DNA from 2 places in the Rhodococcus sp. P3_B8 genome. Region 2 is predicted to be linked to the other one. Evidence: riboswitches for the same ligand, from Rfam matches in the RefSeq annotation. Region 2 holds a riboswitch; the other holds the start of a gene.
The links. A riboswitch is a leader RNA that binds a small molecule or an ion and turns the genes downstream of it on or off. The one in region 2 is predicted to bind glycine.
Positions count from the first base shown of each region.

Region 1: it holds a riboswitch for glycine, as region 2 does, so the genes downstream of both, gcvP (aminomethyl-transferring glycine dehydrogenase) here and AC1D1G_RS12040 (DUF5058 family protein) in region 2, are expected to answer to the same signal.

Region 1 covers NZ_JBFUGT010000018.1:7,378-24,996, reverse strand. The annotation lists gene AC1D1G_RS09990 (APC family permease) at 1-1,134, shown strand, start outside; partial or broken gene AC1D1G_RS09985 (hypothetical protein) at 1,282-1,440, shown strand; partial or broken gene AC1D1G_RS09980 (2-keto-3-deoxygluconate permease) at 1,481-2,142, shown strand; gene pyk (pyruvate kinase) at 2,422-3,885, shown strand; gene AC1D1G_RS09970 (malate synthase G) at 4,021-6,204, shown strand; gene AC1D1G_RS09965 (substrate-binding domain-containing protein) at 6,397-8,127, shown strand; gene AC1D1G_RS09960 (metallophosphoesterase) at 8,124-9,278, shown strand; gene gcvP (aminomethyl-transferring glycine dehydrogenase) at 9,324-12,176, opposite strand; glycine riboswitch at 12,351-12,474, opposite strand; gene AC1D1G_RS09950 (MerR family transcriptional regulator) at 12,544-13,164, opposite strand; gene AC1D1G_RS09945 (bifunctional nuclease family protein) at 13,449-13,922, opposite strand; gene ftsR (transcriptional regulator FtsR) at 14,065-14,805, opposite strand; gene odhI (oxoglutarate dehydrogenase inhibitor Odhl) at 14,802-15,326, opposite strand; gene gcvH (glycine cleavage system protein GcvH) at 15,622-16,026, opposite strand; gene AC1D1G_RS09925 (DUF881 domain-containing protein) at 16,069-16,815, opposite strand; gene AC1D1G_RS09920 (small basic family protein) at 16,823-17,185, opposite strand; gene AC1D1G_RS09915 (DUF881 domain-containing protein) at 17,218-17,619, opposite strand, start outside.
Region 2 covers NZ_JBFUGT010000023.1:60,794-66,423, reverse strand. The annotation lists gene AC1D1G_RS12050 (amidohydrolase) at 1-959, opposite strand, end outside; gene AC1D1G_RS12045 (hypothetical protein) at 1,011-1,748, opposite strand; gene AC1D1G_RS12040 (DUF5058 family protein) at 1,778-2,506, opposite strand; glycine riboswitch at 2,594-2,694, opposite strand; glycine riboswitch at 2,698-2,789, opposite strand; gene lpdA (dihydrolipoyl dehydrogenase) at 2,995-4,368, opposite strand; gene lipA (lipoyl synthase) at 4,403-5,392, opposite strand.

The DNA.
Region 1 (17,619 bases), on a different contig from region 2:
TTTGGGACTGCCTTCCTGGCGTTGCTCGCCTACCTTGCGCTCCTGGTCGGCGTATACGGTCTTCTCGGTTCCGGCATCACCGCGCTGCTCGCATCATGGGGCGTCGGCGCTCCATGGTGGGTAGGCGCTTACGTGTGCATGGTCGCGGCCGCTTTCCTGGGTTACCGCAACATCGACCTGTCCAAGAGGGTGCTCGGCGTCCTGCTTCTCGCCGAGGTGGGTATCGTCATGGCGCTCGATGCGTCTGTCTTCGTCAACGATGGTGGCCCGGAGGGGATGTCGCGCGGCTTCACCGCACCAGAGGCTTTGTTATCAGGAGCACCCGGACTGGCACTGTTGTTCTGCTTCCTGAGCTTCTTGGGTTTCGAGGCCACAGCGGTCTTTCGTGACGAGTGCCGCAACCCCAACCGCACGATTCCGATAGCGACGTATCTAGCGGTGACTCTCGTAGGGGTGTTCTATGTGGTGTCCACTTGGGCGCTGATCTCTGCGTGGGGCGACGAGGAAGCGGTCAGGATTGCCGCCGCGGATCCGGGTGCAATGCTTCCCGGTGCCGTAAGGAACTACCTGGGCAGCACCGCAGAACATGTCGTCCAGGTGCTTTACGTGACGAGTTTGTTCGCATGCTTGCTGTCCATCCAGAACGTGACCTCGCGTTACGTGTTCAACATCTCGCATCGCGGTGCGTTGCCAGCAGTGCTGGGCACGCGCCACGAACGGCACGGGTCGCCCTCGACTGCTTCCCACGTCGTCACGGTGATCTCAGCGGTCTTCGTCCTGCTGGCAATCGTTACCCGTCTGGATCCCGCGACAGAGCTCTATGCCTGGTTCGCCGGGGCCACCACCGTCGGGTTCATCATGATGCTCCTCGGTACCACCGTGTCAGCCCTGGTTTTCTTTGGGCGACGATGGCATTCCGGAAAACTCCATGAATCGATTGTACGAGTCATCGTGGCCCCAGCGGTCGCCCTTGTCTGCCTTGCCGCGGTGTTCGTTCTGGTACTCCAGAATCTCCGGGATCTTGTTGGGGGATCCCAGCTGGTGGCATGGGCCGTGCTCGGCTCACTGGCTTTAGCCTTCGCCTGGGGATTCACCGTATCCACTCGTAACCCCGAGCTGGCCCTCGATAACTGAGGGGTGGGGCTCGGCCATGCTTAACCCGTCATTCTCGCCTGCCGCGAGTTCAAGACGATGCACCCCCATGGCACGGTATGTCGACTACGTCGTCGTGAGCTTCCCCCCTTTTCCCGGAGACTTCCGAGCCAGGTTTGACCTGGGTAGGTGGAGGAGGATGTCACTGTGGGAACGAGGAAGTATCCGCCGGAGCTCCTCGGCGCCATCATCCATATCTTCGCACCCGGAGCAGGCAGCTTCTTCGGCTCGTTCACCGGCGCGTTCTTCACCGGCCTCGCCCCGATCCTGGCGGTGTTCTTCTTCTGCCTCGGAGCGACCCCTGGAAGTGCGCTCCACTCCGTACATCATGAAAAAGGGCGGAGTCCTCCTTGGCATCAAGATCGCCTTCGCCGCCCTTATCGGCATCGTCGCCGGCAGGATTCTCGGTATGGCGCCCATCGAGGGTGGATTCTTCGCCGGACTGTCCGTCCTGGCGATCGTCGCCGCCCTCAACGACACCAACGGCGGTCTCTATATCTCCCTGATGGGTCAGTACGGGCGGAAGAAGGACGCCGGCGCGTACTCGATCATGTCCCTCAAATCGGGGCCCTTACTGACCATGGTGACGCTCGGCATCGCAGGCTTGGCCGCATTCCCCTGGCAGGCTCTGGTCGGCGCCATCTTGCCGCTGGCCCTGGGCATGCTGGTCGGCAATCTCGACCCGAAGATGCGTGCACTCCTCGCACCGGCCGTTCCCGCGATGGTGCCGTTCCTCGGGCTGGAATTGGGCCTGACCATCAACCTCACCTCGGTCGTCGACGCCGGCCTCCTCGGCATCCTGCTCGGACTCTTCGTCGTCCTCGGCGGTGGGCTGGTCCTGTTCATCGCCGACAAGATCTCCGGCGGTGACGGCGTCTCCGGTCCGGCCGCAGCCACCACCGCCGGCAACGCCGCGCTTGTTCCGCCATCGTTGCCGAGGCCAACCCCATCTACGCTCCTGCCTCGGAGACCGCCACCGTCCTCGTCGCCGCCTCCACCGTCGTCACCGCAATTCTGTGCCCCGTCATCACGTCCGCCTGGTCACGGCGCGTCAACCGGAACACACAGAGCGCACCCGCCGAGGACGCCCCCGGACGAGACACTCCCGCCCATGCCGGTACCGCACCCACCCCGGCAGCATCACGCGCTGCCACCAACCTGACAGCTACATCAACGCCCGTACATCCCGACACGAGAGTGAATTCAATGCCTCTGGCGCAGAAATTTTTTCGGCAACCGACCGCACCCGTCCACATCAGCGAGGACACGATGCAGCCGGCACCGGCGGCAGGGTCGCTGACACCGATCCCCAGCTCCGGGCGCCGCACGAAGATCGTGTGCACCCTCGGGCCCGCAACGGCAACCGGCGACCGCATACGCGAACTCGTCGACTGCGGAATGGATATCGCACGGCTCAACTTCAGCCATGGCGAACATTCCGATCACGAGGAGAACTACCTCCGGGTGCGGGACGCGTCCGAACGCACCGGCCGGGCGGTGGGTGTTCTCGCCGACCTCCAGGGCCCGAAGATCAGGTTGGGGCGCTTCGCCGAAGGCAGCACCGTCTGGTCGGACGGCGACCTCGTGCGGATCACCGTCGACGAGTGCGACGGCACCCACGACCGGGTGTCGACCACCTACAAGCAGTTGGCGGAGGACGCCGAGCCCGGTGACCGGTTGCTCGTCGACGACGGCAAGATCGGATTGGTCGTCACGGACGTCGACGGCAACGACGTGGTGTGCCGGGTCACCGAGGGCGGACCGGTCAGCAACAACAAGGGTGTGTCGCTGCCGGGGATGAACGTGTCGGTCCCGGCGCTGTCGGGCAAGGACATCGCCGATCTCGAGTTCGCACTGCGTCTCGGTGTCGACCTCATCGCCCTGTCGTTCGTGCGATCGGCGGCAGACATCGAACTCGTCCATGCCGTGATGGATCGGGTCGGCCGCAGGATCCCGGTGATCGCGAAGCTCGAGAAACCGGAGGCGATCGACAACCTGGAGGCCATCGTGCTGGCGTTCGACGCGGTGATGGTCGCCCGCGGCGATCTGGGCGTCGAGCTTCCTCTCGAACAGGTGCCGCTCGCGCAGAAACGGGCCATCCAGATTGCCCGCGAGAATGCGAAGCCGGTCATCGTCGCGACGCAGATGCTGGAGTCGATGATCGAGAACTCACGGCCCACCCGCGCCGAGGCGTCCGACGTGGCGAATGCCGTCCTCGACGGCGCCGACGCCGTCATGCTGTCGGGCGAAACGTCCGTCGGGAAGCACGTGATGGAGACGGTCCGCACCATGGGCCGCATCATCAGCGCGGTGGAGGAGAAGTCCACGCACGTTCCGCCGCTGGCGCACGTACCCCGGACGAAGGGCGGAGTGCTGTCCTACGCGGCGCGCGACATCGGGGAACGATTGGGTGCGGCGGCGCTCGTCGCGTTCACCCAGTCCGGGGACACCGTGCGCCGGCTCGCGCGGCTGCACACTCCGCTGCCGTTGCTGGCGTTCACCCCGCTCCCGGCGGTGCGCGCTCAGCTCGCGCTGACCTGGGGCACCGAGACGTTCCTCGTCGACCCCGTCGAGTCGACCGACCAGATGATCCATCAGGTCGACCACGCGCTCCTCGGCCTGGGCCGGTACCAGCGGGGTGACCTCGTCGTCATCGTCGCGGGATCGCCTCCGGGCACCGTCGGCTCGACCAACCTGATCCACGTCCACAGGATCGGCGAGGAAGACCACTGATCGGATGTGACGCTGTAACCGTACGGCCGTCCGCTATTGACAGAACTCGATGGACACGGTTTTCTTAATGTCAAGATACGAAACTGTGTTTTCGCATCGTGGAAGTTTTGCCAAGTGCGGAAGGTGAGTCATTTCATGACTGAGCGTGTTGAGGTCGGCGGTCTGCAGGTCGCGAAGGTGCTCTACGACTTCGTGAACGAGGAGGCGCTGCCGGGGACCGGGGTGGACGCCGACGGGTTCTGGTCGGGTGCGGCCAAGGTGATCGACGAGCTGGCGCCGAAGAACAAGGCCCTGCTCGCCACCCGCGACGACCTGCAGGCCCGGATCGATTCCTGGCACCGCGACCGGGCCGCCGCCGTGATCGACCCGGCCGAGTACAAGGCGTTCCTGACCGAGATCGGGTACCTGGTGCCCGAACCGGCCCCGTTCGAGGTGTCGACGGCGAACGTGGACACCGAGATCACCGCCACCGCCGGCCCGCAGCTGGTGGTCCCGGTCCTCAACGCCCGCTTCGCGCTGAACGCCTCCAACGCGAGGTGGGGGTCGTTGTACGACGCCCTGTACGGCACCAACGCCATCCCCGACGACGGCGGCGCGGAGGCCGGTGCCTCCTACAACAAGGTCCGCGGCGACAAGGTCATCGCCTGGGCCCGCACCTTCCTCGACACCGCCGCCCCCCTGACGACCGGCTCGCACGCCGACGCCGCCCGCTACACCGTCGACGGCACCGCCCTGACCGTGCAGCTCGCCGACGGCACGATCACCGGGCTCGCGGAGCCGGGCAAGTTCGTCGGCTACCTCGGCGACCCGGCCGCCCCGACCAGTGTGCTGCTGCGCAATCACGGGTTGCACGCGGAAATCCAGATCGACCCCACCTCCCCGATCGGCCAAACGGACGCGGCCGGGGTCAAGGATGTGGTGCTCGAGTCCGCGGTCACCACCATCATGGACTTCGAGGACTCCGTCGCCGCCGTCGACGCCGACGACAAGGTGATCGGCTACCGCAACTGGCTGGGCCTGAACCGCGGCGACCTGACCGAGGAGATGACCAAGGGCGGCAAAAGTTTCACCCGCCGCCTCAACGGCGACCGCACCTACACCGCCGCGGACGGGTCCGAGCTCACCCTGCACGGGCGGTCGCTGCTGTTCGTCCGCAACGTCGGGCATTTGATGACCACCCCGGCGATCCTGCACGGCGACGGCACCGAAATCCCCGAGGGCATCCTCGACGCCCTGATCACCTCCCTGTGCGCCGTCCACGGACTCAGCACGGGCGATCAGACGGGGCCGTTGGTCAACTCCCGCACCGGGTCGATCTACATCGTCAAACCCAAGCAGCACGGCCCCGACGAGGTCGCGTTCACCACCGAACTGTTCGGCCGCATCGAGCAGGTGTTGGGGCTGCCCGCCAACACCCTCAAGGTCGGCATCATGGACGAGGAACGCCGCACCACCGTCAACCTCGCCGCCTGCATCCGGGAGGCGTCGGAGCGGGTGGTGTTCATCAACACCGGGTTCCTCGACCGCACCGGCGACGAGATCCACACCTCGATGGAGGCCGGGCCGATGATCCGCAAGGCCGAGATGAAGAAGCAGACCTGGATCACCGCCTACGAGGACTGGAACGTCGACACCGGTCTGGCCTGCGGGTTGCAGGGGCGGGCGCAGATCGGCAAGGGCATGTGGGCGATGACCGAGCTGATGGCCGAGATGCTCGAGCAGAAGATCGGCCACCCCAAGGCCGGCGCGAACACCGCATGGGTGCCGTCCCCGACCGGGGCCACCCTGCACGCCACCCACTACCACCAGGTCGACGTCGTCGCCGTCCAGGACCGGCTGACGGGGACCCGGCGGGCCACCCTCGACGAGATCCTCACCATCCCCCTCGCCCCGAACACCGACTGGTCCGAGGCCGAGAAGCAGGAAGAGCTCGACAACAACTGCCAGTCCATCCTCGGCTACGTGGTCCGCTGGATCGACGCCGGCGTCGGCTGCTCCAAGGTCCCCGACATCCACGACGTCGCCCTGATGGAAGACCGCGCCACCCTCCGCATCTCCTCCCAGCTGCTGGCGAACTGGATCCGGCACGCAGTGGTCACCGCCGACCAGGTCGTGCAGTCGCTGCAACGGATGGCCCCGGTCGTGGACCGGCAGAACCAGAACGACCCCACCTACCGGCCCCTGGCCCCCGACTTCGACACCAACATCGCCTTCCAGGCCGCGAAGGAACTGATCCTCGACGGCACCAAGCAGCCGTCGGGCTACACCGAACCGATCCTGCACCGCCGCCGCCGCGAATACAAAGCAGCCAACGCCTGACCGGTCGCCCCCCACGTGAGTGGCAAAGCGTGCTCGCGCACGCTTTGCCACTCACGTGTCAGGTCGGGTTGATCCTGCGCATCACTACACTGCGAGGGTCAACGTCGAACTCGTCGGACAGGGGCTGGAAAGCACGTGGGGCAGCATCGCGGCGAATCGCGCGCCAGGGGTATCAGCAGGGGGCCTTTGATCGTGCTCGGTCTCGTCGTCGTGATCGCGGCAGGTGTCGTGGGCTGGTTCCAGTTGCGTGACCGGATCACCGATCAGGGCGTGGCTGCCGCGGGCGCCTGCGTGGAAGGCGAATCCGTGCTCGCGGTCGCGGCGGATCCCGACATCGCACCCCAGCTCCAGACTCTCGCCGACCATTTCACGGAGACTGCCCCGGTGATCCGCGATCAGTGCGTGTCGGTGACGGTCACCGCCGTCGCGTCCGACACCGTGCGCGACGCCTTGTCCGCGGGGCCGGACGGCCCGTGGGACGCAGCGGCGCTCGGGCCTCGCCCCGCTCTGTGGATTCCGTCGAGCTCGCATTCCGTCAAGCAGGTGTCAGCGACCGGCGTCATCAGCGGCGAAGCGCGTCCCGTGGCGACCAGCCCCGTCGTGCTCGCGGTCCGGACGGCGTTCGCGAACGCGCCGGGCACGCCGGCGATCGACTGGAAGGACTTGCCGTCGCTGCAGACCGGCCGCGACTCCCTCGCGACTCTCGGCCTGCCGGGCTGGGGCAGCCTGGGGATGGCGCTCCCCGTCGGCCCCGGCGCCGAGAGCACGGAGATGGCAGTCGAAGCGGTTGCAGCCGCGGTCGCGGGAAGCCCCACGGGTCCGGTGACGGAGGAGCAGGCTCGTTCTGTTCCCGTCACGTCGGCACTCACCGGTCTGGCGCTCGGCTACGAGGCGTCGTCGGGGACGAAGCCCGCGACGACGCGGGAGGCGCTCACCGCGCTGGCCGAGCAGGGCGATCCCGCCACCTCCGGCATCCACGCGGTCGCGGCCACCGAACAGCAGGTCTACCAGGCCCTGCGCGACGCACCCGGAGCCGACATCACCACATCGATGCCGAAAGGCCCGACACCCGTGGCAGATCACCCCGCGGCCGTTCTGGCCGGCCCGTCCGTCGACGAGACACAGAGCCGCGCCGCCGCGCAGTTCGCGGAGTTCGTCCGTCGACCCGAACAGGCACAGGTCCTGGCCGACGCCGGGTTCCGCGTCGAGGGACTCGCCCGGCCCGACGACACCGCGCTGGCCTTTCCCGGTTTCGAATCCACCCTCGTTCCCGCCGATGCGGCCGCTGCGGCCGAGCTGATGCAGGTGATCCGGAATCCGATCACCCCCCGCACCTCCACCGTCCTGCTCGACGTTTCCAGCTCGATGGGAGAGCGCGAGGGGACGGCGACGCGCCTCGCGAACACGACGGCAGCGCTCACAGCCCACGTCGACCGTTCTCCGGACTCGTCGAACCTCGGGCTGTGGGAGTACAGCACGACGCTCGACGGGTCGCGGCCGTACACGACCGTGGTCGCGACCGGTCCCCTCTCGGCGGGCGGTTTCACGGAGGGCACCCGCAGGCAGGCACTCGACGCCCGGCTCGCCAAGGCGACACCCGCCACCGGGTCTTCGACGTACACGTCGCTCGAAGCGGCCTACAAGAGCGCGGTGGACGGATACACGCCGGGCCGCACCAACTCGGTGCTGCTCGTCACCGACGGGGCCAACGACGACTCCGTTGCCCGCGCGGATCTGCTGTCCGCCATCGCTGCGGCCTCGAGCACGTCGAAGCCGGTGCGCATCGACGTGGTGACGATCGGCGAGAACTCCGACCTCAACACGTTGCAGGCGTTGGCCGATCGCACCGGCGGGTCGCTGGAGAAGGTCGCGTCCTCGGACGGAGCGGCACTGCCGACCGCGATCAGCAAGCTGCTGTCGTGACGAGGCTCCTGGTCTTCGCGGTCTTCCTCGCACTCGTCACATGGTGGCTCCATCGGCGACTCGTGCGGGCCACCGGGCTCGGCCGGCCCTGGTCGGTGGTCGTCGACGTGACCCTCGTGGTCCTGTGGGTTCTCGCGGTCATCGGCGTCGGCAGCGGCGAAGCCTTCGATCCGGGATGGGCGCGTCCCCCGGGATGGGTGGGCTGGGTGTGGCTCGGCGCGATGTTCTATCTGGTGCTCGGGCTTCTCCTGGTCGCGTTGGTGTCGCTGCTGACGCGGCTGTTCGGCCGCCTGCGCGGCACCGGGAACGACGAACAGGTCGATCTGTCGCGGCGGCGAAGCCTGCGCATCGCCACCGCCGTCGTGGTGGTGGGTGCCGTCGGCGCCGCCGGCTACGGGGTGTCGGAGGCCGCGCGGCCGCGGATCGTGCGGGTTCGGGTGCCGCTGAAGCGTCTGCCCGCCGAGTTCGACGGTGTGCGTGTGGCGCTCGTGTCCGACCTTCACGTCGGCCCGGCGCGGGGAGTGGATTTCACCCGGCGGGTCGTCGACCTGGTAAACGCGCAGCAGCCGGATCTCGTCGCGATCGCGGGCGATCTGGTCGACGGGACCGTCGCCAAGGTGTCGCCCGATCTGCAACCGCTCGGCGACCTCGAGGCCCCGCTCGGGGTGTTCGGTGTCAGTGGCAATCACGAGTTCTACGCCGACGACGGTGGTCGCTGGCTGGATGTGTGGGACCGGCTGGGCATCCGGACGCTGCGCAACGAGCGCGCGACGATCACCCGGGGCGGCGCCACCCTCGACGTCGCGGGCATCCACGACTATTCCTCGCCGGCCCCGTACGAACCCGACCTTCCGGCCGCGCTCGCCGGACGCGACCCGTCGACGTTCGTCGTGCTGCTCGCGCACGAACCGCGGCAGGCACTGGAAGCGTCCGACCTCGGTGTCGACCTGCAACTGTCGGGGCACACGCACGGCGGGCAGATGTGGCCGCTGCGTTATCTGGTGCCGCTGCAGCAGCCGTCGGTGACGGGATTGGACCGCATCGGGAACACCGTCCTCTACACGACCCGTGGTGTGGGCACGTGGGGTCCGCCCGTGCGGGTGGGCGCCCCACCGGAGATCACGATCCTCGAGCTGGTGCGCGAGGACTGAGCGAGCGATGCCCGCCCCGCGTGAGCGGGACGGGCATCGGCTGTGTCAGGCGTCTTCGAATGCGGAGATCGGCGGGCAGGAGCACACGAGATTGCGGTCGCCGTGTGCACCGTCGATGCGCCGCACCGCCGGCCACACCTTCGGCCGTGCCTTGCCTCGGGGGAAGACCGCCGTCTCACGGGTGTAGGGGTGGTTCCACTCCGCGACCAGGCAACCGGACGTGTGCGGGGCACCGCGCAGCGGGTTGTCGTCCACCGGCCACTCCCCCGCGCCCACGCGGTCGATCTCGGCGCGGATCGCGATCATCGCCTCGCAGAAGGCGTCGATCTCTTCGAGGTTCTCGCTCTCGGTGGGCTCCACCATCAGGGTGCCCGCCACCGGGAAGCTCATCGTCGGTGCGTGGAAACCGTAGTCGGCGAGGCGCTTTGCGACGTCGTCCACGGTCACACCGGTGTCCTTGGTGATCGGCCGGAGGTCGAGGATGCACTCGTGTGCCACCATTCCGCCCTCGCCGGTGTAGAGGACCGGGAAGTACTCGTCCAGGCGGCGCGCGATGTAGTTGGCCGAGGCGATGGCGGTCAGGCTTGCGCGGCGCAGCCCGACGGCGCCCATCATCCGGATGTACGCCCACGTGATCGGGAGGATCGACGCACTGCCGTAGGGGGCCGCGGAGATCGGTCCGGCTGTGCCGAGTTCCGGTGCGAGCGGATGTCCGGGCAGGAACGGCGTGAGGTGGGACCGCACACCGATCGGACCGACGCCGGGGCCACCGCCACCGTGCGGGATGCAGAACGTCTTGTGCAGGTTGAGGTGGCTCACGTCGCCGCCGAACCGGCCGGGACGGGCCAGGCCGACCAGGGCGTTGAGGTTGGCGCCGTCGACGTACACCTGGCCGCCGGCGTCGTGGACGGCGGCGCAGATGTCGGCGATCTCGTGCTCGTACACACCGTGTGTGGACGGGTAGGTGATCATGATCGCCGCGAGGCGCTCGGCATGGTCGGCGATCTTCGCCCGCAGGTCGTCCAGATCCACGTCACCGTTCGGGCGGCAGGCGACGACCTCGACGCGCATCCCGGCCATGACCGCGGATGCGGCGTTGGTGCCGTGGGCGCTCGACGGGATGAGGCAGGTGTCGCGGTGGTCGTCTCCGCGGCTGAGGTGGTAGTTACGGATCGCGAGCAGCCCCGCGTACTCGCCCTGGCTACCGGCATTCGGCTGCAGGCTGACCGCGTCGTAGCCGGTGACGGCCACGAGCCAGTTCTCGAGGTCCTTGATGATGCGGAGGATTCCCGGTGTGTCCCCGGTCGGCGCGAACGGGTGCAGTCCGGCGAACGCGGGCCAGGTGATCGCTTCCATCTCGGCGGTGGCATTGAGCTTCATCGTGCACGAACCGAGGGGGATCATGCTGCGGTCGAGTGCGATGTCCTTGTCGGACAACGCCCGCAGGTAGCGCAGCATCGCCGTCTCGGTGCGATACCGGGTGAAGGCCTCGTGCTGCAAGTAGTCGGATCCGCGGAGCTGCGCGTCGGGGACGGACGTGCCCGCTTCCTCGGTCACGGCGCCTTCGCCGCCGAACGCCGCCAGCACCTGGGCGACGTCGTCGGCAGTGGTGGCCTCGTCACACGCGATGGCGACGTGATCGGCGTCGACGAACCGCAGGTTGATGCCGGCGTCCTTCGCCTTCGCCACCACGTCCGCGGCTCTGCCGGCGACTCGAACGAGGATCGTGTCGAAGAAGTGCTCGTGTACGACGACGGCCCCGGTCCTGCGGAGCGCGGCGGCCAGGGAGTGCGCCGTGTTCGCCACGCGCAGGGCGATCGCCTTCAGTCCCTCGGCGCCGTGGTAGCTGGCGTACATGGCCGCCAGAATCGCCAGCAGCACCTGAGCGGTGCAGATATTCGACGTCGCCTTCTCGCGGCGAATGTGCTGCTCGCGGGTCTGCAGCGCCAGCCGGTACGCCTTGTCACCGTCGGCATCGACGGAGACGCCCACCAGACGGCCGGGGAGCTGACGTGCATGCTTGGTGTGCACGGCGAGGTAACCGGCGTGCGGGCCACCGAAGCCCATGGGGACACCGAACCGCTGGGTGGTGCCGAAGCAGGCGTCGGCCCCGATCTCGCCGGGCGGGGTGAGGAGTGTGAGTGCCAGCAGATCCGCCCCGACCGCGACCAGTGCGCCGCGCTCGTGGGCGGCGGCGATCACGTCGGTGTAGTCGACGATGCGGCCGGACCCGCCAGGCATCTGCGCGAGGACGCCGAAGAAGTCACCGTCCGGAAGGCCGGCGGACAGGTCGGCCACCACGATCTCGATGCCGAGCGGCTCGGCCCGGGTTTCGACGACGGCCAGCGTCTGCGGGAACAGGTCGGCGTCGACGACGAACCGCGGGGACTTGCTCTTGCTCGCCCGGCGCAGCAGCGTCATCGCCTCGGCGGCGGCGGTGGCTTCGTCGAGCATCGACGAGTTGGCGACCTCCATGCCGGTCAGGTCGGCGACCATCGTCTGGAAGTTGAGGAGCGCTTCGAGGCGGCCCTGGCTGATCTCGGGCTGGTACGGCGTGTAGGCCGTGTACCAGGCCGGGTTCTCGATGATGTTCCGGATCAGCACCGGCGGGGTGAGGGTGTCGTAGTAGCCGAGACCGATCATGGACGTCGCCACGGTGTTCTGCGCGGCGAGTGCGGACAGTTCGGCGAGCGCTTCGTGCTCGGACACCGGTGCAGGCAGCGCGTCGAGGCCGTCGGCGATGCCGCCCGTCACCCCGTCCAGGATGACGGCGGGGACGGCCTTCGACGCGAGGTCGTCGAGCGAATCGGCTCCGACCAGTTCGAGAATGTGCGCGAGTTCCGCAGCGTTCGGGCCGACATGACGATCGGCGAATGTACGGCTTCCAGCGTCGATCACGACAACTCCCAAGCAGTTCGGAGGATCAGGACACGCCCCGCGTAGCGGAACGTCCCTCCCCCTCTGTCGCCTGCTCGAATCGAGCGCCTGAGAGATTCGGTACCGTCATTCGGGTGTGAAGACGGCCCTTTCCCCGTGGGCGGGTGGGTGCTCCCACCGCTTTCCAGAGACGTCGGAGCCCGCACGGTCCTGTCTGCCTGAGAGATTGACGGGGAGGTGTTGCTCCTTCGGCGCCCGAACTCCCGCACACACGATGTTTCTGTGCTTGCGGTGCCCGGAACTCTCCCGCACGGCGTCGACGCACCGCCAGTCTATGTCACGGCTGCAGATGGCGGCGCAGGCAGCGCCGCGCTCCGATGGATGCGGGCTAGCCCGTCTTGCGGCTCGCGCGGTTCTTGCGTCGCGACGCCAGTTCGTCCTCGGGGCTCTGTTCGCTCTCGCCGCCATCGGCGCGCTCGGCCGGGAAATCGGCGATGGTGCCGGTCAGTTCGCGCATCGCACCGCTCACCGCGATACCGAAGACACCCTGCCCGCCCTGGAGCAGATCGACGACCTCTTCGGGGGACGTGCACTCGTAGACCGTGGTCCCGTCCGAGAAAAGTGTGATCTTGGCCAAGTCCCGCACTCCGCGCTTACGGAGGTGGTCGACGGCCACTCGGATGTTCTGCAAGGATATTCCGGTGTCGAGCAGACGCTTGACGATCTTGAGGACGAGGATGTCTTTGAACGAGTACAGCCGTTGGCTGCCCGAACCTGCTGCGCCACGAATGGACGGCACGACGAGCGACGTGCGAGCCCAGTAATCGAGCTGGCGGTAGGTGATTCCCGCGATCTGGCAGGCGATGGGGACGCGGTATCCGACGAGGTCGTCGGGCACGGAATCGTCCGGGAAGAGGCCCGGTTGGATCTCCTCGGAGCTGAATTCGGACTCGGCAACGTTGTCGCCGGGCGCAAGATTCAGCGCATTCTCCTGCGGCCGATCTCCCACTGACTACTCCCTCTCGCATGTTGCACTGAACCCGACGATCAGTGCGCCTGTGACGCGCGTCGCCAGTGCCCGCGGCACAGCCACAGCACATCGAGCGGCGCAAGCGCCACCAGTGACATCGAGCAAGTCCGTACCCTGAACCTACTCAGCGTACGCCCGATACAATCTGCAGGGCAGAAAATCACTGCACTGAACGCTATGACTCCGAAGAGACGGGGTCAACGCAACGCGCCGGAGGAACCTCAACCGTTACTCCGCGCCCGAGGCTTTTCCGACGGCGCAAACTAGCCGTCGGTTGCCTTGAAATCGTCCGGCGACACGGACTCGAGGAATTCCTTGAACTTCTCGACCTCGTCCTCGCGCTCGTCGGGCATAACCAGACCGGCCTCCGTGAGTACCGCTTCCTCGGCGAAGATCGGCACCCCGATTCGCAGTGCGATGGCGATGGAGTCGGACGGGCGGGCCGAGACGCGGGTGTTCTGGTCGAACACGAGGTCGGCATAGAACGTGCCCTCGCGCAGGTCCACGATGCGAACTTCCTTCAGGGTGCGACCGAAGGCTTCGATCAGGTTCTTGATGAGATCGTGGGTCAGCGGACGCGCAGGCTCGACGCCCTGCTGTTCGAGTGCGATCGCGGTGGCCTCGGTCTGGCCGATCCAGATGGGCAGGTACCGCTCGCCGTCGGTTTCACGCAACAGCAGAACAGGTTGACTTTGGGGTTGCTCGACACGAACTCCGATCACGTGCATTTCGCTCATCGCGTCTGCCTCCACCCTGCAATGGTCCGTCCGCGGCACACAATGCCGTACCAGGATTCTATTCGATTCGTGTCTGCTCTTCGACCGTACAGCCGTTCGAGCGCAGCGTCGTTGGGAAGTGGGGACGGTCGGCGGGTTCACCTCACCGATCGAGCGCACCCCGGACTGCCGACTTCACCAGGCAGGTGTGCAACGTCAGAGACAGGGCGGCCAGTTCGCGCACCATCTCCTCGGCGCGATCACGGGCGCCGGCGTCGCGGCCCTTGGCGACAGGCCCGGCGATCTGCGCGACCAGCCCGGCCTCGCGGTCGGCCGCCAGCTTGAACGCCCTCAGGTGCCGCACCTCGAGTCCGAACTCGGACATCGCCCTCGCGGTGCGCGCCAGTGTCACCGCGTCCTCGTCGAAGAATCCCGCCGGCCCGGGAACGACCAGGCCTCCGCGGGTCAGTTCGCCGAGGAACTTCTCGTCGATCCCTGCCCGGGCGATCAGATCGTCGCGGCTGATCCGCACCTCGCGGTCGGTGAGGAACTCCTCCGGGGACACCTCGCCCGGGGCCACCGTGAGCGCGCGCGGCCGGCGCGGCGAAGAATCGCCTGCGCCGACCGTGGCCACACCTCTGTCGATGGCCTCGAGCTGCTCCTTGATGACCTTCAGCGGCAGATACTGATCGCGCTGCGCAGTGAGGACGTAGCGCAGTCGTTCACAGTCGGCGATCGAGAATCGCCGATACCCCGAGGGAGTGCGCTGGGGGCTGATGAGACCCTCGGCTTCGAGGAATCGGATCTTCGAGATCGTCACATCAGGAAAATCGGGGCGGAGTCGATCCAGCACGGAGCCGATCGACATCCCCGATTGCGCCTGCTGCTGCCGCACCGCGGTCATTGGCTACCCGCACCAGCTGACGTCTCACCGATCTGCGAGCCACCGGCAGCGGTCCGGGGTCCGGTCAGGAAGACCAGTCGGAACTTGCCGATCTGGACCTCGTCACCGTTCGCCAGGACAGCCGAGTCGACCGGCTCCCGGTTGACGTAGGTGCCGTTGAGGCTGCCGACGTCGACCACCTGGAACTCGTCGTCCTCCTGACGGAACTCCGCATGACGACGGCTGACGGTCACGTCGTCGAGGAAGATGTCGCTGTCGGGATGCCGTCCCGCGGACGTCGTCGGCTGGTCGAGCAGGAAGCGCGACCCTGCGTTCGGTCCACGCTTGACGACGAGCAGAGCAGAGCCTGCGGGCAGTCCCTCCACACCCGACACCGGAGCTTCCGGAGCCTGGGTTGCCGAGGAGTTGTCGAGCTCATTGAGAAAGTCCGCGCGGAAGACCGACGTGGTTTCCGCCGGCGTCTCCCCATAGACCGCGTCGTTGCCGTTCTCGCTCACCGTTTCTCCTCCTAGTTCGATCATCCAGCAAGATTCGCTGGACTACGCAATGCCACTCGGTACTACATAATTCGGTTCCCGTGCACATTAACTTCTGTGCAAACTCCCACGATCACATTCAAACTACGGACCTGCGCCCCGACACGGCACATGCGTTCAACATCGACCGTACCCTGCGCACGCCGGTGCGTGTAGTGAGACAGGCCGCCAGCACATTACGAACCGGTATTCCGACAGCGGATTTTTCCGGCAACCCGGTTTCCGGGCTGTCGGCACCTTCCGAAACCATCCGATTACCGCCTCGCGTGTTCTCGGGAAATTATCCTGCCGTGATGTCTGCATAGCCGGCGGCGTCCAGCATTTCGGCCAGTGCCGCGTCGAGGGTCGCCTCGTCGTCGACACCGAGGTCCACCAGCCACCCCTGCCCGTAGGGCGCGGAGTTCACGAGTTCCGGGTTGCCGTCCAGATCGGCATTGGCGGCAACGACTTTCGCCGTCAGCGGGGCGAAGATGTCGGAGACGCTCTTGGTGGATTCCACCTCGCCGAACGATTCGCCCGCCGTCACGGCCTCGTCGACCGCCGGAAGCTGGACGAACACGACGTCGCCGAGCTGGGACTGCGCGAAATCGGTGATGCCGACGCGTACCGTCGTGGGCCCCGTCCGCTCGACCCACTCGTGTTCGGCGGTGTACCGACGATCGGCGGGAATTTCGAGCTCACTCACAGTGGCTTCCTTTCGATGGCAATCCGCGGGCGGATGCGAAGATCAATTTCCGGGCTGAGCGTATTGGCGAGGTTTCGCCTCCCGCAAGGCGGCGATCGTGACCTGCTGCGATTGTTCGATCGTCAGCTGTCCGCCGCTGCGCGCGACCGTGTCGACCACCCCGCCGGGAATGTTCAGGGCCGCCGCCAGAGTCGGCGGATCACCGATGGCGACCACGCCGTAGGGGGCGTTCACCTTCCGGCCGTCCACCGACACGCCGCCGGCCGAACCGGACACCCAGGAGTCGACGCCGATCCGGATGGGCGGGCCGTCCGCACCCTGGATCTGGACGGCTTCGGCACCGGCGGCACGCAATTCCTGCACGAGGTCGAGCAGGACCTCGGAGCCGACTCCCTTGTTGGGGTCGGTGATGCGCATCGTCACCCCGGGACCGGTGGCCGGTGCGCTGCCGACCTGGATCGACAGCGCCGTCAACCGGGCCTGCGCCTCGTCGAGCGCCGCTCCGGAACTGCCGCTCTGTTGCAACGTTGCCAAGGTCTGTTCCAGCGATGCGATCTCCTGCCGCAGGGCAGCCTCCCGCTGGTTCAGCGTGTCCAGGACGACCAGGAGATCGGCCGGGCTCGCCGAGTCGAGGGTGTCACCGGACCCGGTGTTCTTCACCTGCGTGACGATCGCGATTCCCAGCCCGCCGAGCAGGAGCGCGGCCAGCAGCGCGAAGACGACGTGCGATCGCTGCGACGTCGCCGGTTCGTTCCCGTGCAGTTCGTGTCTGCCCTCGTGTCCGCTCACGCCGCGCTCACGCCCCGAACAGACGTCGCCGGAGGGCGGCCGCGTTGCCGAAGATGCGGATGCCCAGCACGACGACGATCGCGGTGGACAGCTGGGTTCCGACACCGAGTTGGTCACCGAGCCACACGATCAGGGCGGCCACCAGGACGTTGAACACGAACGAGACGACGAACACCTTCGAGTCGAAGATCTCGTCGAGGTACGCGCGCAGTCCGCCGAACACCGCGTCGAGCGCGGCGACGACGGCGATGGGCAGGTAGGGCTGCACGGCGTCGGGCACTTGCGGGCTGAACACCACGCCCAGCACGATGCCCACGATCAGGGCGAGCACCCCGTAGATCGCGGATCCGCCCTTCAGTGCTGCCTTCATTCGTGTGACTCCTCCATTCGACTCCGCCGTTGTCATCGTGTTCCCACTTCCCGGGCTGCCCGCACTTCCCGCGCCGGGGCGGCGGGCAAGTGGAGATCGTCGGCCTCCGCCACCGCGAAGCCGATGCCGTACAGCTGCGCCACGCTGGACATCCGCAGATAGGCGTCGCTCACCACGAATCCGGTCTGCATCGGTCCCTGCGGGCCGATCGCGGAGACCACGTACGGCGAGAACACCGGCTGGTTGTCCACGAGCATCGCGCCACCCGCCTGGCGGATCGTCACCGACGGGCCGATCCGCACGTCGCCGACCGCGATGGCCTCGGCGCCGCTCGCCCACAGCGAATTGACGACCGACTGGAGGTCGCGGTCGAGCACCACGGCCTTCCCCCCGACACTGCGCTGGGACGAGTCGGAGAGGTTGGGCTTGGCTGC
Region 2 (5,630 bases):
ACGAGTTCGGCGGTGGCGTCGGGATCGTTGTAGTTGCGCGGGAACGTGTACAGCTCCTCGATCAGCGGCTTCGGCGCCCCGGACGCGTCGGCCTCGGCGTAGATGATGCGGCGCAGCGCGGCATTGACCTGCTCACGCACCTCGGGGTCGAGGGTGCGCACGTTGATCGTGAACTCGGCCCGGTCCGCGATGATGTTCTCCTTCAGCCCCGCATGGAACGTGGCGACTGTGACGACCGCCGGCTTCATGGGGTGAACTTCGCGGGACACGATGGTCTGGATGCGGTTGATCATGTTGACGCCCTGGATGATCGGGTCGATCGAATCCTGGGGCTGGGAGCCGTGCGACCCCTGGCCGTAGACGGTGACCTTCAGCGAATCGGCCATGGCCATCGCGTCGCCGCTCGTGACGTGCACGGTGCCGGCCAACATCGGCCCGACGTGCTGCCCGAAGACGATCTCCGGCTTGGGTGCCCGGTCCCACAGGCCGTCCTCGACCATCGCCTTCGCCCCGGCGGCCGTTTCCTCGCCGGGCTGGAAGAGGAACACGATCGTTCCGGCCCACGCCTCCCGCGCGCCTGCGAGCAGTTCGGCGACGGTGAGCAGGGTGGCCACGTGTGTGTCGTGGCCGCAGCCGTGCATCACCGGCACCTCGGTGCCGTCGTCGAGGTGTCCGGTGGCGGCGCTGGCGTAGTCGACGCCGGTGTCTTCCGCGATCGGCAGCCCATCGGAATCGGCGCGGAAGGCCACCGTGGGGCCCTCACCGTTGGTCAGGACACCGACCACTCCGGTGCCGCCGCAGACGAACGTGTCGATCCCGAGGGCGACGAGGGAACTCTGGATCAGCTCGGCGGTCTTGTGTTCCTGCATGGACAGTTCCGGGTGCGCGTGCAGGTGGTAGTAGAGGTCGTGCATCTTCGTCCGCAGCTCGTCGGTGAGCGCAATCGGCAGGTCGGTCATGGAGCCTTCTTTCGAATCAGGTGAAGGTGAGATATCTCCGCGTATCGATTCTTACTCGATGGTCGCGAGCTCGGCCGGGCTCTGGTCGTTCTTGTTCCGCAGGAACCAGGCGAGGACCGCCGTCACGATCACCGCGATGGCGGTGGACGACAGCGCGAGGCTCGGCATCGCCGGAACCACGACGAACGTGACGACCGCGGCCACCAGCAGCGCGACCACCGTGGCCCGGGGCTGCTTCATCGACACGATCGCCTGCACGAGGACCGCCCCCAGGACCGAGGGAAGGATGTAGGAACGGGTGACGGTCACGATGTCGGCGGGAATCACGCTGATCAGCCAGGTGCCGAGCAGCCCCACGAACACGGCCAGGGACACGAGGTGCACCATCGCGGCGCCGCAGATCGCCAGGACCGCAGCCAGTTCGGCCCGCTTGGTTCCCGGTTTGGCTCCGATGTTCGTCTGCGCGATCAGCGCGGCCGGCAACAGCTTGTTCGCGATGTTGCCGATCATGAACGCCTGGTACATCGCGGCCGGGCCGAGGATGGGGAAATAGGTCAGGGGTTCGACCAGCCAGATGATGAAGAATGTCCCGGCCACCGCGGCGAACGCGGTCCACAACTGGCCTGCGGTGACGTTTACCTCACCCGAGAACACCAGGTACAGGGGCGCACCGATCGACAAAAGCAGCCCCACGATCATCGTGATCCGACCCCAGCGGGACGTCGTCTTGTCGAACTCGGCGAGTTCACGCGCGCCGGTGGACACCGTTACGGCTTCGTCGGTAGTCATCGAAAAGTCCTTTCCGTGCGTGTCGTGAATCAGGAGGTGACCAGGTAGGTGACGGTGAGGGCGACGAGGATCGAAATGCCCAGCCCCCATTCACGGAGCCAGCCCTTGCCGAACGTCCGGGCCACGAACAGGCAGATCCCCATTGCGACCGCGGAGGCGGCGAACGCAACGATGTGATAGCTGGACTTCGTGAGTTCCTGGAAGCCCAGCGACGCGAACGCGCCGATCAGGGCCGCGGACGGAACGACCGCCATCAACGCCGGATTCACCGTGCGGATCTTCGCGTCACCCCGCTTGAGCAGCGGGGTGAGGACGAGCGCGGACAGCATCCACATCACGCCGCCGATGCTCATCGCGAAGAATGCGACGACGAAGACGTTCTGGGTGTAGGTGTCGGTACCGAGTTTCGCGCCCATGGAGTCGGCGGCGATGCTGGCCGCGGACACGTCGTACGCGGCGGAACCGATCAGGCCGATGCGGGCCAGGACGGCGGGCGTGCCGAAGAGGGCGAGCAGGGCGATCGCCACGAGGCAGACCGCCAGGGACGGTCCGATCGCCGAGACGGCGCCGGAGCGGAACGAGACTTTCATGTCTTCCGGCGACATGTCCGCGACGGGTGCCACCTTGCGGACCGCGGTCATGTAGATCGCCGACTGCACGACTATGACGACGAAGATGCCGGCAACGGCCACCCAGAGAACTGGCGAGTTGGCGACAGCCATGATGTCCGTGGATGCCCCACTAGCAGTCACATTCATGAATCTCCCAGGGAGAGTGAGCAACCGGTGAACCGATTGCTCGAGCGATGTGAGGGTGATCCGGTGGATCACCTCGGCTGACACCCGCTCTGTTCCGTAACCTGAGAGTTTGGAGACACACTCGTGCGAGTGGTCATCGTGCCCCGTCGGTGAACGTGCCGTTACAGCCGACACGCTGCTCTCCAGAGTTCCCGACCCTGACTGTCCTGGTGCCTGAGAGTTTGTGGGTACTTGCTCCTTCGGCGCCCGGGACACGGTCCCGGAACTCTCCAGCCAGGTTCATAGGGAGAAACCATCGAGATGGTTCCGAATCGAACTGACTCGAGACGTACTGTTCCGCAGACGTATTACGAAAGCATGACTTCACCGTTCCGGCGTGTTAACTCACAGCAGTTCCTGGTCGGAAATCGCCAGTGCGCGTTCGCATGCCGAACACCCCATGTGAGTGGCAAAGCGTGCGCCAGCACACTTTGCCACTCACATGGGGGTCAGCCGTGGACGTGGAGTGGCTTGCCGGCCACTGCCATCAGTGCCTCACCGAGCGCCTCGCCCTGCGTGGGGTGGGCGTGCACGAACTTCGCCGCCTGCGCGGCGTCGACCTCGAAGTTGTAGAGCAGCTGCGCCTCACCGATCAGCTCACCGACACGGTCGCCGACCATGTGCACGCCGACGACGACCCCGGTCGGCGCCACCACGAGTTTGACCGCCCCCGACGTCTTGAGGATCTGGCTCTTGCCGTTGCCGGCGAGGTCGTAGGTGACGGTCTCGACGGTCTCGCCGAACTTCTCCTGGGCCGCGGTCTCGGTCAACCCGACGGACGCGACCTCGGGGTGGGAGTAGGTGACCCGCGGGATGCCGGTCTCGTCGATGACCTCGGGACGGAGCCCGGCGATTTCCTCCGCCACGAAGATGCCCTGCTGGAACCCGCGGTGGGCCAGCTGGAGCCCGGGGACGATGTCGCCGACCGCGAAGACGTTCGGGACCGTGGTGCGCAGTCGATCACTGGTCACCACGAAGCCCTTGTCGAGCATCACTCCGGTCTCCTCGTACCCCATGGACGCGGTGTTGGGTCCGCGCCCCACTGCGACCAGCAGGACGTCGGCGTCGAGTACGTCGCCGGAGTCGAGGGTGACGGACACCGCGTCCTCGTCCTGCGTCACCTCCGTCACCCGCACACCTGTCTTCGCGGCGATCTTGCGGCGGCGGAATGCCCGCTCGAGGTACTTGGAGATCGTCTCGTCCTCGTTCGGCACCAGCCGTGGCATCGCCTCGACGATCGTCACCGACGCACCGAACGACGCCCAGACACTGGCGAATTCGACGCCGATGACGCCGCCGCCCAGGATGATCGCCTTCTTCGGGACGGACGGCAACACGAGAGCCTCGTCGCTGGTGACGACCCGGCCGCCGATGCTGATGCCGGGCAGCGTCTTCGGCGACGACCCCGTTGCCAGGACGACGGCGGCGCCCGTGATCAGCTCGTCGTCGACCTCCACTCCGTTGGGTCCGACCAACCGGCCGCGGCCGTTGACGACGGTGATGCCGTACGAGTCGACGAGGCCCTGCAGTCCCTTGTGCAGTCGGGTGACGATGGTGTTCTGGTAGCTCAGGACCTTCTCGAGGTCGACACCGTCGAACGTGACGTCGATACCGAACTGCGAGGCGGTGCGGGCACTGTCCGCGACCTCGGCGGAGTGCAGCAGCGCCTTCGTCGGAATGCACCCCTGATGCAGGCAGGTGCCGCCCAGTTCGTTCTCCTCGACGAGGATGACCGAACGGCCCAGTTCGGCCGAGCGGATGGCGGCCGCGTAGCCGCCGGAACCGCCGCCGAGGATGACGACATCTGCAGATCGGTGGGACATGGGAACTCCTTGCTGGAACGGAAGAGGGTGGGGTTCAGTGAACTGCGGTTGCGGCGACGGCCTCCGCGTGGAGGCGGCCGGCCCGATAGGAGGAGCGCACGAGCGGACCGGACAGGACGCCGAGGAAGCCGATCTCGCGGGCGATCCCGTCGAGCATGACGAACTCGTCCGGCGTCGCCCACCGTGCCACCGGATGGTGCCGGGCCGACGGCCGCAGATACTGCGTGATCGTGATCAACTGGCAGCCGGCCGCGTGCAGGTCCCGGAGGGCCTGAATCACCTCGTCCGTGGTCTCCCCCATCCCGAGGATCAGGTTCGACTTGGTGATCAGGCCGTCCTCCCGAGCCCGTGTGATCACCTCGAGGGACCGCTCGTACGTGAAGGCAGGGCGGATACGACGGAATATCCGGGGAACAGTCTCCACATTGTGCGCGAGTACTTCCGGGCGGGTGTCGAACACCTTGCGTAGTTGCGCGGCATCGGCGTTGAAATCGGGGATCAGCAGTTCGACGCCAGTGCCCGGGCACAGTTCGTGAATCTGCCGGACCGTCTCCGCGTACAGCCAGGCGCCGCCGTCCCACAGATCGTCGCGGGCGACCCCGGTGACGGTGGCGTACCGAAGGCCCATGGTCTGCACCGACTCCGCGACCCTCCTGGGTTCGCCCCGGTCGAGTGCGGCGGGCCGGCCGGTGTCGATCTGGCAGAAGTCGCACCGCCGGGTGCACTGGCTTCCGCCGATGAGGAAGGTCGCCTCTCGGTCCTCCCAGCATTCGAAGATGTTGGGACATCCCGCTTCCTGGCACACGGTGTGCAGGTTCTCGCGTTCGACGAGGGCGGCGAGGTCCCGGTATTCGGGGCCTGTCCGCATCTGCACCTTCATCCACGACGGTTTGCGTTCGACCGGGGTCTGAGCGTTGCGGACTTCGAGGCGGAGCAGTCGGCGGCCGTCAGGGGCGAGCGGAGCGACGGGGAATCGTTCAGGGGCGAGCGGAGCGACGGGGGGTGACTCAGGCTGTGCAGTCATGGGGGGAACTCCTAGGGCCGGTCGAAACCGGTCGGTATGCGTCGTCGGACCCGCGCGGTGGACAGCGCGGAACCGGGGCAGGCGATTAGGGAGCGCGAGCACACTTCGACAACCGTTGCGGCTGCGGGCATCTGGGCTCTCATCGTCCGGCGTGTGCGGTCACGTCGGAGCGAAGATGCATCGAGGATGCCAAACGACGAGGACTTTTGGCAACACCGTCGGTCCGAGGAGACAAACC